4 regions of the Bradyrhizobium sp. I1.14.4 genome follow, and region 4 is predicted to be linked to each of the others. Evidence: predicted binding sites of a transcription regulator. Region 4 holds the regulator's gene; each other region holds the start of a gene.
What was found. The regulator PhoB, encoded in region 4, activates phosphate uptake and scavenging genes when phosphate is short. The targets are predictions, from matches to a motif close to TGTCATNNANCTGTCAT.
Positions count from the first base shown of each region.

Region 1 (4,169 bases), on a different contig from region 4:
GAGTTCGCCCGCACGGTGCCCGGCATCGTGTTCGCGCTGATCTTCGTGATCGCGTTCGGCCTCGGGCCGATGGCCGGCGTGCTGGCGATTGCGATCCATACGACGGGGGCGCTCGGTAAGCTGTTCGCCGAGATCGTCGAGAATGCCGACATGAAGCCGGTCGAGGGCGTCCGCTCCACAGGCGCGAGCTGGCTGTCCTGCATGCGCTTTGCCATACTGCCGCAGGTCTCGGCCGGCTACGCCAGCTATGCGCTCCTGCGGTTCGAGATCAACGTCCGCGAGGCCTCCGTGATGGGCTTCGTCGGTGCCGGCGGTATCGGCCAGGAGCTTGTGGTCGCAATCCGCAAGTTCTACTATTCCGACGTCAGCGCCATCCTCGTCACCATCATCATCACCGTCTTCATCATCGACATCTCGACCGGCTGGCTGCGCGGCCGCCTGTTCGGCAAGGAGGCACGCCGATGAGCCAGATGCCGAAGCCGGACAGCGCGAAATTGCGCGCCAAATACCCGGGCGTGTTCGAACGTCCCGCGTCGGCACGGCTGGCGCTGCCGGCCATGATCGTGACGGCGCTCGCAATCTTCGTCTATGGCTTGGTCGATCTCGACTTCTCGCCGACGAAGCTGATCACTGGGATGAGCCAGCTCGGTTGGATCACCATGATGATGATCCCGCCGAATCCCGGCTCGTCCTTCCCGCTCTACATGCAGGCGCTCGGCGAGACGTTGTCGATCGCGCTGCTCGGCACCACGCTTGCCGCGCTGTTCGCGCTGCCGGTCAGCCTGCTGGCGGCGCGCAACATCATTCCTTCGAACCTGATCCGCTTTCCGGTGCGCCGCTTCCTGGATTCGATCCGCGGCGTCGATACGCTGATCTGGGCGCTGGTCTGGATCAACGTCGTCGGCCTCGGCCCGTTCGCCGGCGTGCTCGCGATCATGGTCTCCGACTTCGGGGCGTTCGGAAAGCTGTTCTCCGAGGCGATCGAAGCGGCGGACCGCAAGCAGGTCGAGGGTATCCGTGCCTCCGGCGGCAACGCGCTGCACGAAATCCGCTTCGGCCTGCTGCCACAGGTGCTGCCCGTCATTGCCGGGCAGGTGCTCTACTTCATCGAGTCGAACACGCGTTCGGCCACCATCATCGGCATCGTCGGTGCAGGCGGCATCGGGCTGCAGCTTGCCGAGCAGATCCGCGTGCTGGAATGGCAGAAGGTATCGTTCCTGATCCTGATGATCCTGATCGCGGTCGCCGCGATCGACTTCATCTCGAGCAAGCTGCGCTTTGCCATCATCGGCCAGCGCGCCGTGGTCTAGAAGCCGCCTCGCGCGAGAAGGCGCGAGGGACCGTCAGCCGTTCTCGACGAGAAACTCCACGCGCTCCGCGGCAAAGCGCGAGCGCTTGGTCACCAGCGGCTGGTCCAGCATATCGACGTCGGTTGCGTCGACCACAAGCACCGGCCGTCCCAGCGGCAGATCGAGCCGCGCGGCATCGGTCGCATCGACGATCGCCGCGGTGATCCGGGTCGAGGAGCGGTGGTAATCCTTGACACCGTAATGCCCGAGCAGCTTCGTCATCGAGCGAACGTCGGCAAACACACTGCCGGCATCGGGAAACCGCTCGGCCGACAGCCAGGTGGTGGAGACGCAGATCGGCGTCCGGTCGGCGAGGCGTACCGCTTCGATCCGGATCAGCGGCGCGCCAATCTTGAGGCCGAGTTCACGCGCGATCTCGCGATTGGCGGTGTCGCTGCTTGCATCGATCAGCTGGCCGCGCGGCTCATGGCCGCCGGCGCCGACGATCTCCGAAAACCGGGTGCGCGAGCGCAGGGGATAGGCGAGGCGCCGCGCTTCGACATAGGTGCCGCTGCCGCGCTCGGCGCGCACCAGGCCGCGCTCGGCCAATGCGGCGAGCGCCCGCCGCACGGTGTGGCGGTTGACCCGGTAAGTCTCGGCGATCTCCATCTCGCCCGGCAGCTTTTCGCCCGCGGCAAAGCGGCCGTCAGCGATGCCGCGCTCGATGCCGTCGGCGACCTGCCGCCACAAGGCGACGCCGGAACTTTCCTGCATGCTCATGGCGCGGTGATACCAGAAATCTTCGGTTTGTCACGAAACGGTCATGGCGCTCCGCTATCAAGTTGTCTACTATCATAGACAACTTGATGCAAGCAAGGTTGCCAAAGGTTGCTCATGAGTTCGACCGGACCAAACAGCAGACAGGCCCAGCGCAAGGCCGCGATGACGGTGCTGGCGCACTCCGCCGCTGCCGACATCGCCGGCAGGCTGGCGGCGATCGCGGTGCCCACGCACGAGAACCTGCGCGAGCCGGAAAACGGCCTTGTGATGGTGCGCGGACGGATCGGCGGCGACGGCGCGCCGTTCAATCTCGGCGAGGCGACAGTGTCGCGCGCGGCGGTACGGCTTGCGACCGGCGAGGTCGGCTTCGGCTACACCCTCGGCCGCGATACGCAGAAGGCGCAGATGATGGCGCTGTGCGACGCCATGGTGCAGTCGGCGGACTTGTCCGGCGAAATGGAGGCGAAAGTTATCGCGCCGTTGCGTGTCGCCATGAATGCCGAGCGCAGCCGCAAGGCCGCGGAGACCGCGGCGACGCGGGTTGATTTCTACACGATGGTGCGCGGTGAGGGATGATGCAATGACGACGATTGCCGAAATGCCCGCAGGCTTTGCCGACAAGGTGCTGTCTGCGCAATCAACGTTCCGTTCCGTGATGGACGCGATGGCGCGCCCGGGCAGCGTGCAGCGCGTCGCCGCGAGCGTCGGAACGGCCGCTGGCATGATGCGCGGCTCGGCCGCGATTGCGCTGACGCTGTTCGATCATGACACGCCGATCTGGCTCGATGCCGCGATGTCGGCTACGCCTGACGTTGCCCGCTGGCTGAAGTTTCATGCCAGCGCGCCGGTGATCGGGGATTCCGCGATCGCGAGCTTCGCGCTGATCGGCGACGCCGCCAACCTGCCCGCGCTAGAGCGCTTCGCGTTCGGCAGCAGCGAATATCCGGATCGTTCGACCACGCTGATCCTGCAGGTCGACAGCCTGACGCAGGGCCCGGCCTTCGAGTTGAAGGGGCCCGGCATCGACGGCAGCGCGCTGTTGCAGGCGATGATCAAGCCGCGCGACCTGTTTCAGCGGCTTTCGATCAACGAAGCCCTGTTCCCCCGCGGCATCGATGTCGTGCTGGTCCATGACGACACCATTGTCGCGATCCCGCGCAGCACGCGGCTGATCGCAAGCGGAGTGTGAGCGATGTATGTAGCCGTCAAGGGAGGCGAGCGCGCCATCGAGAACGCCCATCGTTTGCTCGCGCATGAGCGGCGCGGTGATCGCGATGTGCCCGAAGTGACGCTGGCGCAGATCTCCGAGCAGCTCTCGCTTGGTGTCGATCGCGTGATGACCGAAGGCTCGCTCTACGACCGCGAGCTCGCGGCGCTTGCGATCAAGCAGGCGCGTGGCGACATGATCGAGGCGATCTTTCTGGCGCGTGCGTTCCGCGCCACGTTGCCGCGCTTCGGCGCCACCGAGCCGGTCAATACCGGCGAGATGCAGGTGCGGCGGCGCATCTCCTCGACTTTCAAGGACGTTCCGGGCGGCCAGATCCTGGGCCCGACCTTCGACTACACCCATCGCCTGCTCGATCCGCAGCTCGCGGAAGGTTTTGTGCCGGAGCAGCCGGAGACCGCGGAAGCCGCGCAGGCGGCAACTCCGCGGGTCACCGACATTCTCGGCCGCGACGGCTTGATCGAATCGTCGCCGCAGGCCGACGCCGATGCCCCGGTGGGCGACCTCACGCGCGAGCCGCTGAGCTTTCCGGCCGATCGTGATCTGCGGCTGCAGAATCTGGCGCGCGGCGACGAGGGCTTTCTGCTTGCGCTCGGCTATTCGACACAGCGCGGCTACGGCCGCAATCATCCCTTTGCCGGCGAGATCCGCTTCGGCGAGGTCGAGGTCGAGTTCTTCGCCGAAGACGTCGGCTTTGCCGTGCCGCTCGGCTCGATCGAACTGACCGAGTGCCAGATGGTCAACCAGTTCAAGGGTTCGACGACCGAGGCGCCGTGCTTCACCCGCGGTTATGGGCTCGCCTTCGGCCAGAGCGAGCGCAAGACCATGTCGATGGCACTGGTCGACCGCGCGCTGCGTGCAGGCGAACTCGGCGA
Region 1 is NZ_JBNDLA010000012.1:124,165-128,333, forward strand. It holds gene phnE (phosphonate ABC transporter, permease protein PhnE) at 1-465, shown strand, start outside; gene phnE (phosphonate ABC transporter, permease protein PhnE) at 462-1,310, shown strand; gene phnF (phosphonate metabolism transcriptional regulator PhnF) at 1,344-2,069, opposite strand; gene phnG (phosphonate C-P lyase system protein PhnG) at 2,184-2,645, shown strand; gene phnH (phosphonate C-P lyase system protein PhnH) at 2,650-3,258, shown strand; gene ABIB78_RS23760 (carbon-phosphorus lyase complex subunit PhnI) at 3,262-4,169, shown strand, end outside.
Region 1: the regulator PhoB is predicted to act here: its motif matches at 2,098-2,114, upstream of phnF (phosphonate metabolism transcriptional regulator PhnF).

Region 2 (4,169 bases), on a different contig from region 4:
CGGCGCGGCAACCATGAAGTGATGATGCGCGGCACCTTCGCCAACATCCGCATCAAGAACTTCATGCTGAAGGGCGCCGACGGCAATATTCCGGAAGGCGGTCTGACCAAGCACTGGCCCGACGGCGAGCAGATGTCGATCTACGACGCCGCGATGAAGTACCAGCAGGAGAGCGTCCCGCTGGTGGTGTTCGCCGGCGCCGAATATGGCAACGGCTCGTCGCGCGACTGGGCCGCGAAGGGCACCCGCCTGCTTGGGGTGCGTGCGGTGATCTGCCAGAGCTTCGAGCGCATCCATCGCTCCAACCTGGTCGGCATGGGCGTGCTTCCGCTCACCTTCCAGGACGGCACGTCGTGGTCCTCGCTCGGCCTCAAGGGCGACGAGAAGGTCACGATCCGCGGGCTGCAGGGCGATTTGAAGCCGCGTCAGACGCTGACTGCGGAAATCGTCTCCGCTGAGGGCGGCAAGCGGGAAGTCCCGCTGCTCTGCCGCATCGATACGCTGGACGAGCTCGATTACTATCGCAACGGCGGCATCCTGCACTACGTGCTGCGCAAACTCGCGGCCTAACGCGGATTTGTGATCGGTGCCTCACTGCTTAGTGAGTAGCGGCTAAAAAGAAGGCGGCCTATGACAAGGCCGCCTTCTGGCGTTCTGGGGCACGCAAGTTCAAGGGACAACTTCATGCTCCGTACAAATACGGATGGAAATCATCACGACTGGTTCGCAGTATGACAGCGATGATGGCCTATAACTGTATCTCGCGATGGTCCAGCGCTCTTGGTATCTGCGCGATCGTCGCGATCATCCGCCCTGCTCACGCCGATCCGCGTGCCGTCGTCGAACTCTTCACCTCGCAGGGCTGCTCGTCCTGTCCGCCCGCGGACAAGATCATCGGTGATCTCGCAAAGGATCCCAACGTCATCGCGCTGAGCATGCCGATCGACTATTGGGACTATCTCGGCTGGAAGGACACGCTGGCCGATTCCCGCTTCAGCGCGCGCCAGAAGGCGTACTCGCATATGCGCGGCGATCGCGACGTCTACACGCCGCAGGCCGTGATCAACGGCTCCGCGCATGTGATCGGCAGTGACCGCGCCAGCATCGAGGGTGCCATCAGGGACACCGAGATGAGCGGCAGCGTGATGTCGGTGCCGGTAACGATGACGCTGAGCGGCAAGCAGATCAATGTTTCGGTCGCCGCATCGAAGTCGCCCACGGTGTCGCGCGGCGAAGTTTGGATCTGCTCGATCTCGAAGTCGGTGCCGATCTCGATCGCGCGCGGCGAGAACCGCGGCCGCGAGATCACCTACCACAATGTGGTGCGCAATCTCCTGAAGGTCGGCGACTGGAACGGCTCGTCCGGGAACTGGACCGTGCCGCTCGAGAACATCACGCGCGATGGCGTCGATGCTGCGGCGGTCTACGTCCAGGACGGCAATCGCGATAAGCCGGGCCCGATGCTCGGCGCCGCATTTACCTCGCTTCACTAGAGCATTTTCGGTTCTGATTGATTCAGAACCGAAGCTCTGGATTCTTGTATTGACGCGTTTTCTTCACGCGAACCGGCGTCCACTCCGCTCGAAAACGCTCTAGCGCGTTGCTGCGCAAGCCTGCCGTCAGTCGCGTCGTTGGGCCGCACACAGGTCATTGCGCGGGTAGACCCGGCAGCAAACGCGCATCAGTGATTTGCTGAAGGGAAGGCGCTGAGCTTCGCGCGCGCGTCGCGATCGCGCGTTATTGAGCCGGTCCCAAAAACAAAAAGGACCAACTTTCGTTGGCCCAGTGTTGGGATTTGACTCCCCTGCGAACAGGCCCGATCCCGACGGCCCCGGGGGGCTGGGGGCTGAGGAATCCGGAACCGAAAGGACCGGGCCAACGCAGTGTTTTCTTTTCGCAGGGCAGCGGGGCGGGCGATGGGCGGAAGTGGGGCAGCAATATGATTCCGCTAACGTTCCCGTGACTCTTCGGTTTTCCGGACAATCCGCCGCGCCTGACCGTGGCTAAGGCCCGTTTGCATTGCGAAGGCCCCTTGCAGGCTCCGTCGCTTAGCGCAATCATGTCACTCTCGTGACGATCCCGAAGTGGGGGCACCGGCCTTCGGAACCGACACCGAGATGACAGGAGGCGCTCGATGAGTTTGATCTCGGAGGACACTGATCCGAGCGGGAGCCGCGCCGCGGCGCGCCCCGCCGCCGCGATCCCGCAGCCCAACCGCGTGACCTTCAATCGACTTGAGCTCAACCGCATTCTCAATCTCTACGGCCGTATGGTCGCCGACGGTGAGTGGCGCGACTATGCGATCGACTTCCTGAAGGACCGTGCCGTGTTCTCCGTGTTCCGGCGCGCCTCCGAAATGCCGATCTACCGGATCGAGAAGGATCCCCGGCTTGCGCGCAAGCAGGGCATGTACAGCGTGATCTCCGCGACCGGCCTGATCCTGCGCCGCGGCCATGAACTCGAACGCGTGCTGTTCGTGATCGACCGCAAGCTGTCGCTGGTGTAGGCGCGGCAAACTCAACAGAGCATAGCGGTCATCGTTCTAAAGCATGATCCGGAAAAGTGCGAAGCGGTTTTCCGAAAAGATCATGCTCAAACAAGGAGCTAAAGCGCGATGGCGATTCAACCAGACCTCATCGCGCTTTAGTCCGCCGGCACCGTCGCGCCGCCATCGCCGAGCGCGCGCTGCATCATTACGGTGTCGAGCCAGCGGCCGAATTTCAGGCCGACATTCGGGTGGGTCCCGATCAGCTCGAAACCGCAGCGGCGGTGCAGCCCGATCGAGCCGGTATTGGCCGAGTCCCCGATCACGGCGATCATCTGCCGGAAGCCGCGCGCGTCGCATTCGGCGATCAGGCGGTCCATCAGCTTGAGGCCGATGCCGCGGCGATGCACCGTGGGGTCCAGATAGACCGAGTTCTCGACCGTGAAGCGATAGGCCGGCCGCGGCCGGTAGGGGCCGGCATAGGCATAGCCGGCGACGCGGCTGTCGAGCACCGCGATGAAATAGGGGAAGCCGTCATCCATCAGCGCCCGGTAGCGGCGTGTCATCTCGGCGAGATCGGGCGGGATCAGCTCGAAGGTCGCGGTGCCGAAGCGCACCGCATGCTCATAGATCGCGGTGACGGCAGGCAGGTCCGCCTCGGCCGCAGGCCTGATTTCCGCATCGGACAGAGCAGGATTGGACATCGGGCGACAGTATTTTTGCCTCGCGCAAAAGAAAAGCCCCGGCCGCATGGCCGGGGCTTGGATCAATCGGCTGGCTCGAGGCGCTTAGTCGCGCTGGCCGAGCAGCTGCAGGAGCAGCGTGAACAGGTTGATGAAGTTCAGGTAGAGCGACAGCGCACCAGTGATCGCCGCACGCTCTGCCATCACGCCGCCCTGCGAGGCGTAGCCGTAGATGTAGTCGTTCTTCAGCCGCTGGGTGTCCCAGGCGGTGAGGCCCGCGAATACCAGCACGCCGACCACCGACACGATGAACTGCAGCGCCGAGCTCGCCAGGAACAGGTTGACCAGGCTCGCGATGATGATGCCGATCAGGCCCATGAACAGGAACGAGCCCATGCCGCTCATGTCACGCTTGGTGGTGTAGCCGTAGAGGCTCAGCGCACCGAACGTCGCCGCGGTGATGAAGAACACGCGCACGATCGAGGTGTGCGTGTACACCAGGAAGATCGACGACAGCGACAAGCCCATCAGCGCCGAGAACACCCAGAACAGCAGCTGGGCGGTCGCGGGCTGCAGGCGGTTGATGCCGGCCGAGATGACGAACACCATCGCCAGAGGGGCGAGGATAAACAGCCACTTCAGCGGGCTCACGAACATCGCGTAGCCGAACTGCGTCAGATAGGCGTTGCCAAACTTGGCGACGGCGGCGGACTGGTCGGTGGTCACCGCACCCATGTAGACGCCGAGCGCGGCAAGGCCGGTGATGGCCAGGCCGATGCTCATGTAGTTATAGATGCGCAGCATGTAGGCGCGCAGACCGGCGTCGACGGCCGCAGCGTCAATGCGCCCGGCGGCCCGGCCGAAAGGAGAAGCGTAGTTGCGGTCTAGGTCCGACATGGTCGAATTCCCGTGGTTGGTCCCGGTGGAGCGCAAGGGATTTGCGGCGCCGGTTGTAAATCTATCTCAGATGGCTCGGTTTGCGGAACATTAATTCCGTGTCA
Region 2 is NZ_JBNDLA010000017.1:88,946-93,114, reverse strand. It holds gene acnA (aconitate hydratase AcnA) at 1-570, shown strand, start outside; gene ABIB78_RS27460 (DUF1223 domain-containing protein) at 732-1,493, shown strand; gene ABIB78_RS27455 (DUF2794 domain-containing protein) at 2,135-2,506, shown strand; gene ABIB78_RS27450 (N-acetyltransferase family protein) at 2,644-3,174, opposite strand; gene ABIB78_RS27445 (Bax inhibitor-1/YccA family protein) at 3,274-4,065, opposite strand.
Region 2: the regulator PhoB is predicted to act here: its motif matches at 2,107-2,123, upstream of ABIB78_RS27455 (DUF2794 domain-containing protein).

Region 3 (4,169 bases), on a different contig from region 4:
CTGAAATATACCGAGGGTTTCTCGCGGCTGGTGCCGTCGGTGCTGACGCTGGCGGCGATGGCCGGCAGCGTGATCCTGCTCGGCATCGCGCTGAAGACGCTGCCAATTGGAACCGCCTATGCGGTCTGGACCGGGATCGGCGCGGTGGGCACCGCGGCGCTCGGCATCATCCTGCTCGGCGAACCGGCGACTGCGATGCGGCTTGCCAGCATCGGGCTGATCGTTTCCGGCATCGTCGGGCTAAAGCTCGTCGGGTAATCACTTCAGGATCTGCACCGCCCAATAGGTCAGCGCGGCGACTGCCGCAGACGCCGGGATCGTGATGACCCAGGCGTAGACGATCGAGCTCGCCACACTCCAGCGCACGGCGGAGAGCCGCCGTGCCGCACCGACGCCGACGATGGCGCCGGTGATGGTGTGCGTGGTCGACACGGGAACCCCGAGATAGGTCGCCATGAACAGAGTTACGGCGCCGCCGGTCTCGGCGCAGAAGCCCTGCATCGGCGTCAGCTTGGTGATCCGCAGTCCCATGGTGCGGACGATCCGCCAGCCGCCCATCAGGGTGCCCAGCGCCATTGCGCTCTGGCAGGCCAGCACGACCCAGAACGGAATCTCGAATTTGTCGCCGAGATGGCCCTGCGAGTAGAGCAGCACGGCGATGATGCCCATGGTCTTCTGTGCGTCATTGCCGCCATGGCCGAGCGAATAGAGTGATGCCGAGGCGAATTGCAGGATCCGGAAGGCGCGATCGACCGCGAACGGCGTCGAGCGCACCGAAAGCCAGGACACGATCGCAACCAGCACCAGCGCCAGCAGGAAGCCGACCAGCGGCGACAGCACGATCGCGAGCAAGGTCTTGGTGAGCCCGCTCCACACCGCCGCCGAGATGCCCGCCTTCGCCATGCCGGCACCGACCAGACCGCCGATCAGCGCGTGCGAGCTCGACGAGGGAATCCCCAGCGCCCAGGTGATCACGTTCCAGACGATCGCGCCGACCAGCGCGGCGAAGATCACGGTCGCGTCCACCACCGACGGATCGATGATCCCGGTGCCGATCGTGTTGGCGACGTGCAGGCCGAACACCAGGAAGGCGACGAAGTTGAAGAAGGCCGCCCAGAACACCGCGTATTGCGGCCGCAGCACGCGGGTCGAGACGATGGTCGCAATCGAGTTCGCGGCATCGTGCAGGCCGTTCAGGAAGTCGAACAGCAGCGCGACCGCGATCAGAATGGTCAGAACCGGAAGACCCAGCGTGGCGTCCACGTGATGGCCCCGCTTTATTGGGCTTTTTTGAGCATGATCTCCGCGCAAACGCTTCGCGTTTGTCGCATGGAAAACCGCTGCACACTTTTCCGGATCATGCTCAGACCTGTTCAATCACGATGGAGTTGATCTCGTTGGCGACGTCGTCGAAGCGGTCGGCCACTTTCTCGAGGTGATCGTAGATCTCCGCGCCGACAATGAAGTCCATCGTGTTGGCGTCGCGATGCTTCAGGAACAGCTCCTTGAGTCCGATATCCTGGAGATCGTCGACCCGGCCCTCGAGCTTGGTCAGCTCCTCGGTGATCTGGGTCAGCATCGAGACGTTGGGGCCGATCGACTGCAGCAAGGGCAGCGCGCGGCCGACCAGGTTGGCGCACTCGACGATCAGGCCGCCCATTTCGCGCATCGGCGGCTCGAATTCGCGCACCTCGAACAGCATCACCGCCTTCGCGGTCGCCTGCATCTGGTCGACCGCGTCGTCCATCGCGGTGATCAGGTTCTTGATATCGCCGCGGTCGAACGGGGTGATGAAGGTGCGACGAACCGCGGTCAGGACCTCACGGGTGACGCTATCGGCGTCGTTCTCGAACTGATTGACGCGCTGGCAGAAGACCGGGGTCTCGTCTCCGCCCTTCAGCATGTCCTGCAGCGCCAACGCGCACCGCACGGAGGTCTGGGCGTGGCGGGCGAACAGGTCGAAAAACCGCTCTTCCTTCGGCAGAAAGGCGCGAAACCAGCGCAGCATGTCTCAGTTCCATCGTTCCGGGACAGCCCTTTTAGCGACTGTCACAGAACTGTCATAGAGCATCTGGCGGGGAAAACACCGGGATCGACCGCCCGAACGGGCGGTCGTCCACCGCTATGTCAGCCGAAAACGCTGATCTCTGCCCTACAGCGACCGCCGCAGCAGGTGAGCGAGCTCACCAACCAGGCCGCGCCGGAACAGCAGCACGCAGGCCACGAAGATCACGCCCTGGATCACCGTCACCCACTGGCCGAAGCCGGCGAGATACTGCTGCATGGCGATGATCACGAATGCGCCGACCACCGGGCCGAAGATTGTGCCGAGGCCGCCGACCAGCGTCATCAGCACGATTTCACCGGACATCGACCAGTGCACATCGGTGAGCGAGGCATTCTGCGCCACGAACACCTTCAGCGAGCCGGCAAAGCCCGCCAGCGTGCCCGACAGGATGTAGGCGAGCATCTTGTACTGGTCGGTCTTGTAGCCGAGCGAGATCGCGCGCGGCTCGTTCTCGCGGATCGACTTCAAAACCTCGCCGAACGGCGAGTTGATGGTCCGGTAGATCAGCAGGAAGCCGGCGAGGAAGCCGACCAGCACAACGTAGTAAAGCACCATCGGCTTCGAGAGGTCGAAGATCCCGAACAGGTGCCCCTGCGGGATGCCCTGGATGCCGTCTTCACCATGGGTGAACGGCGCCTGCAGGTAGAGGAAGTAAAGCAGCTGCGACAGCGCCAGCGTGATCATCGAGAAATAGATGCCCTGGCGGCGGATCGAGATGAAGCCGGTGATGAGACCGAGCAAGGCCGCGGCAGCGATGCCGGCCAGGATGCCGAGCTCGGGCGGCAGTCCCCACACCTTCAGCGCATGCGCCGAGACGTAGCCCGCGGTGCCGAGGAACATCGCGTGGCCGAACGACAACAGGCCGCCAAAGCCGATCAGCAGGTTGAAGGCGCAGGCGAGCAGCGCAAAGCACAGCGCCTGCATCACGAAGAAGGGATAGATTCCCGTCCACGGCACCACCGCCAGCAACGCCGCCATCACGGCGAACACGATCATCTCATCGCGCATCGCGCGCGGCGTCATCGGAAGTGTATCGTCGGTCAATGCTGACATATCAGGCTGCCCGTCCCGTCAGTCCCGTTGGCTTCACCAGCAACACCAGCACCATCAGAACAAACACCACGGTGTTGGAGGCCTCGGGATAAAAATACTTGGTCAGTCCCTCGATCACGCCGAGCGCGAAGCCGGTGATGATCGAGCCCATGATCGAGCCCATGCCGCCGATCACGACCACCGCGAACACCACGATGATGAGATCGGCGCCCATCAGCGGGCGGACCTGGTTGATCGGCGCCGACAGCACGCCGGCGAGCGCGGCGAGACCGACGCCGAGCCCGTAGGTCAGCGTGATCATGCGCGGCACGTTGATACCGAAAGCGCGCACCAGCGTCGGGTTCTCGGTGGCGGCGCGCAGATAGGCGCCGAGCTGGGTCTTCTCGATCAGGAACCAGGTGGCAAGACACACCGCGAGCGAGAAGATGACGACCCAGCCGCGATAGATCGGAAGGAACATGAAGCCGAGATTCATGCCGCCCTTGAGCTGATCCGGGATCGAATACGGCAGACCGGAGGAGCCGAAATAGTTCTGGAACACGCCCTGAATGATCAGCGCAATGCCGAAGGTCAGGAGCAGTCCGTAGAGATGGTCGAGCCCGGTCAACCATTGCAGCATGGTGCGTTCGAGAATCATGCCGAAGATCCCGACCACGATCGGCGCGATGATCAGCGCCCACCAGTAGTTGATGCCGCCCAGATTGAGCAGGAAATACGCCACGAAGGCGCCCATCATGTAGACAGCGCCGTGCGCGAAATTGATGATGTTGAGCATGCCGAAGATGACGGCGAGCCCCAGACTGAGCAGCGCGTAGAACGAGCCGTTGATCAGTCCTACCAGAAGCTGTGCGTAGAGAGCCTGCATCGAATGAGCTTTCGCTAGATAGATGAAGCCCGCCGGCCACGCGCATGGCCGGCGGGCATGATCGTCACTTCTTCAGCAGCGCACAGGTGCTCTTGTCGAGCGGCGTGAAAGCCTGGTTGCCCGGCACCGTGCCGACCAGCTTGTAGAGGTCCCACGGCCCCTTGGACTCCGAGGGCTTCTTCA
Region 3 is NZ_JBNDLA010000002.1:314,944-319,112, reverse strand. It holds gene sugE (quaternary ammonium compound efflux SMR transporter SugE) at 1-258, shown strand, start outside; gene ABIB78_RS05255 (inorganic phosphate transporter) at 259-1,263, opposite strand; gene ABIB78_RS05250 (DUF47 domain-containing protein) at 1,364-2,008, opposite strand; gene ABIB78_RS05245 (branched-chain amino acid ABC transporter permease) at 2,153-3,121, opposite strand; gene ABIB78_RS05240 (branched-chain amino acid ABC transporter permease) at 3,123-3,986, opposite strand; gene ABIB78_RS05235 (ABC transporter substrate-binding protein) at 4,051-4,169, opposite strand, start outside.
Region 3: the regulator PhoB is predicted to act here: its motif matches at 2,048-2,064, upstream of ABIB78_RS05250 (DUF47 domain-containing protein).

Region 4 (4,169 bases):
CACTGACGGTTTGAAGCCAACAAATTGCCGCGCGCCTTGACGCCAGCGCAGCAACAGCCAGCTTCGGAAAACAAAACGTGCCGCCTTTGCGGGCGGCACGTGCCAAACATTCTATGCTGCGGCCAGTAACTGTCAATCGCCAGAAGCCGGCCTTTGCCGGTCTTCCTGCAATGCGAAACGAGCGCAATCCGGAGCATTCCGGTGCGGTGGAAAAGCCTCACCGCAATGCTTAACTTTGTGGGAACATGTGGACGCACGGCCGCGGACTCTTGCGCCAGAGTCACGCCATATTGTAGCGTTTGGCCTGTCGGGTACGACATCTCGTGCGGCAGTACTGGACCCTCTAAGTAGCCTTCGTGTCTCACGTAAACGTTCGGGCGCAAGACCGCGCCCGGCGAGGGCTAAGGGATTCTGGCCGCTGGGATTTTTATCCAGATTGGCTCGCAGCGCCCGCTCCAATGACTGGCCGGCGCTCCGCGAAAGGAAGAATGCGATGACTGTATTGACCTGGTCCGACGATCGCGTCGAACAGCTGAAGAAGCTCTGGGAATCCGGCCTCTCGGCCAGCCAGATCGCCGCGGAACTTGGCAATGTGACGCGAAACGCCGTGATCGGCAAAGTACATCGGCTTGGCCTCTCCGGCCGCGCCAAGGCTCCCTCCACGGCCGCGCCACGGCAGCGCAAGGCCCGCCCCGCCCAGCACATGATGCGGGTGGCGCGCCCTGTTTCGCGCGGCAACACGGCGCTCGCGCACGCCTTCGAGGTCGAGATGGAGTCCGATCCGATCTCCTACGATAATGTGGTGCCGATGAGCCAACGGCTGTCACTGCTCGAGCTCAACGAAGCCACCTGCCACTGGCCGGTCGGCGATCCATCGAGCCCGGAATTCTTCTTCTGCGGCGGCAAGGCGCTCGCCGGCCTGCCCTATTGCGCGCATCACTCGCGCGTTGCCTACCAGCCCGCCGCCGACCGCCGCCGGCCGTCGGCGAAGCCACAAATCAAGTAGCACTCGGGAAACAAGCCTGGACTGCACGAAAGAAATCCCCGCGAAAGCGGGGATTTTTTGTTGATGCCGTCACTGCGGGGAGCTCGCGACAAAATTGCAGAGCAATTTGCGCTGAAGCGACGAAGCAATGACGGAACCAAGGGTCCAGACCCAGAGTGCGATTGCATACCGGGCCAGGAGACTGCGATTGTTTGGGGCCGTTACGGCTGCGGCTCGGCCTTTGCAAACCGGTCGTCGAGCGCGTAGCCGGCGCCGCGCACGGTGCGGATCGGATCCTGCTCGCGGCCCGGATTGAGCAGCTTGCGCAGGCGGCCGATATGCACGTCGACGGTGCGCTCATCGATATAGATGTCGCGGCCCCAGACGCTGTCGAGCAGTTGCTCGCGGCTGAACACGCGGCCGGGATGCTCGAGGAAGAATTCGAGCAGGCGATACTCGGTCGGCCCGAGATCGATCGGGCGGCCCGAGCGCGCCACGCGGCGCTTCTCGCGGTCCAGCTCGATGTCGCCATAGGTCAGCACGGTCGCAAGCCGCTCCGGGCTCGCGCGGCGCAACAGGCCCTTCACCCGCGCCAGCAGCTCTGGTACCGAGAACGGCTTGACGATGTAGTCGTCGGCGCCGGTGGCAAGCCCGCGCACGCGCTCGCTCTCCTCGCCGCGCGCGGTCAGCATGATGATCGGAAGCTGCTTGGTCTCGGGCCGCGCCCGCAGGCGGCGGCACAGCTCGATGCCGGACAGGCCCGGCAGCATCCAGTCGAGCACCACGAGGTCGGGAATGCGCTCCTTCAGCCTTGTGTCGGCATCGTCGCCGCGCCCCACGGTCTCGACATCGTAGCCTTCCGCATCGAGGTTGTAGCGCAACAGCGTCGTCAGCGCTTCCTCGTCTTCGACTACCAGAATGCGTGCGCTCATCGGTTTAAGTTCTTTCTGTGTGGTGATCCGTTGCCCAGACGCAAACCGAAACGCTTACTTCCTTCAGCAAGGTCCCCGCGAAAGCCTTTTGTCGCGAGGACAATCCGGTTCCGCACGTGCGGATCATGCCCTAGTTGCCCGGCACCGTGGTGGCAAAAGTGGTCATGTCGCCCTTCGGGCGCTTGTCGGTGATCTGCTGGCCCTCGATCATGTAGAACACGGTCTCGGCGATGTTGGTGGCGTGATCGCCGATCCGCTCAATGTTCTTGGCGCAGAACATCAGATGGATGCAGAACGAGATGTTGCGCGGATCCTCCATCATGTAGGTGAGCAGTTCGCGGAACAGCGAGGTGCAGATCGCATCGACTTCCTCGTCGCCCTTCCAGACGTTCATCGCAGCCGGCAGATCGTGCGCGGCATAGGCGTCGAGCACCGACTTGACCTGCGACAGCACGAGGTCGGTCATGTGCTCGAGGCCGCGGATCAGCTTCAGCGGCTGGAAGTCGCTCTCCAGTGCTGCGACGCGCTTGCCCATGTTCTTGGCGAGGTCGCCGATCCGCTCGAGGTCGGTGGCCACGCGCATCGCACTGACGATCTCGCGCAGGTCGATCGCCATCGGCTGGCGGCGCGCGATCGTCAGCACCGCGCGCTCTTCGATGAGGCGCTGCAAATTGTCGATCTCGATGTCGGCGGCGACCACGCGCTTGCCCAGCGCGACGTCGCGACGGATCAGCGCGTCGACCGACTCGGTGATCATCCGCTCGACGAGGCCGCCCATCTCGGCGACCAGGCGGGTCAACTCCTGCAGATCGCTATCGAATGCCTTGGCGGTATGTTCAGAAGCCATCGCTTGTCTCCCCTCAATCATGATCCCGGGGATCATGATTTCGTTGTCCTCAATTTAGCATGATCTGATCGGAAAACCGGTTTCCACTTTTCCGGATCATGCGCCGGTCAGCCGAACCGGCCGGTGATGTAGTCCTGGGTGCGCCGATCGCTCGGTGAGGTGAATATCTTGTTGGTGTCGTCGAATTCGATCAGCTCGCCGAGATACATGAAGGCCGTCTTGTCGGAGACGCGCGCCGCCTGTTGCATGTTGTGGGTGACGATCGCGATCGTGTAGTCCTCGGACAGTTCCTGGATCAGCTCCTCGACCTTGGCGGTCGAGATCGGGTCGAGCGCCGAGCACGGCTCGTCGAACAGGATCACCTCGGGACGCACCGCGACGGTGCGCGCGATGCACAGGCGCTGCTGCTGGCCGCCGGAGAGCGAGAGGCCGGAGGCGTTCAGCTTGTCCTTGACCTCGTTCCACAGCGCGCCGCCGCGCAGCGCCTTCTCGACCCTGTCGTCCATCTCGGACTTCGAGATCTTCTCGTAGAGGCGGATGCCGAAGGCGATATTCTCGTAGATCGTCATCGGGAACGGCGTCGGCTTCTGGAACACCATGCCGACCCGCGCACGCAGCAAATTGAGGTCGAGCTTGGGATCGAGAATGTTGGTCTGGTCCAGCATCAGCTGGCCGACCGCGCGCTGGCCCGGATAGAGGTCATACATCCGGTTGAAGATGCGCAGCAGGGTCGACTTGCCGCAACCGGACGGGCCGATGAACGCCGTGACGCGGTTGGTGCCGAGCGTCAGGTTGATGTTCTTCAGCGCGTGGTGCTCGCCATAATAGAAGTTGAGGTTGCGCACCGTGACTTTCGGGGGCGCGTCCGGAAGCGGAACCTGGGGAACGTGGCCCGCGGCAGTCATGGAGACAGAAAGCTCGGTCATTTTGCGGCCCTTTCGGCACCAAGGATACGCGCGCCGATATTCAGCGCGAGCACGGTGAATGTGATGAGCAGCGCGCCGCTCCACGCCAGCTCTTTCCAATAGGCGTAGGGGCTCTGCACGAAGTTGTTGATGGTCACCGGCAGGTTGGCCATCGTCTTGGTCAAATCCCAGCTGAAGAACTGGTTCGACAGCGCGGTGAACAGCAGCGGCGCGGTTTCGCCGGCGACACGGGCGGTCGCCAGCAGCACGCCGGTGATCAGACCCGATCGGGCCGCACGATAAGCGATCCGCTTGATGACCAGCGAACGCGGCAGGCCGAGCGCCGAGGCCGCCTCGCGCAGCGGATTGGGCACCAGCAGCAGCATGTCCTCGGTGGTGCGCAGCACGACCGGGATCACGATCACGGCGAGCGCCAGCGCACCGGCGATCGCCGAGAAGCCGCGCATCGGCACCACGACCGCACCATAGATGAACAGGCC
Region 4 is NZ_JBNDLA010000011.1:57,632-61,800, forward strand. It holds gene ABIB78_RS22375 (GcrA family cell cycle regulator) at 494-1,006, shown strand; gene phoB (phosphate regulon transcriptional regulator PhoB) at 1,207-1,917, opposite strand; gene phoU (phosphate signaling complex protein PhoU) at 2,048-2,764, opposite strand; gene pstB (phosphate ABC transporter ATP-binding protein PstB) at 2,872-3,690, opposite strand; gene pstA (phosphate ABC transporter permease PstA) at 3,687-4,169, opposite strand, start outside.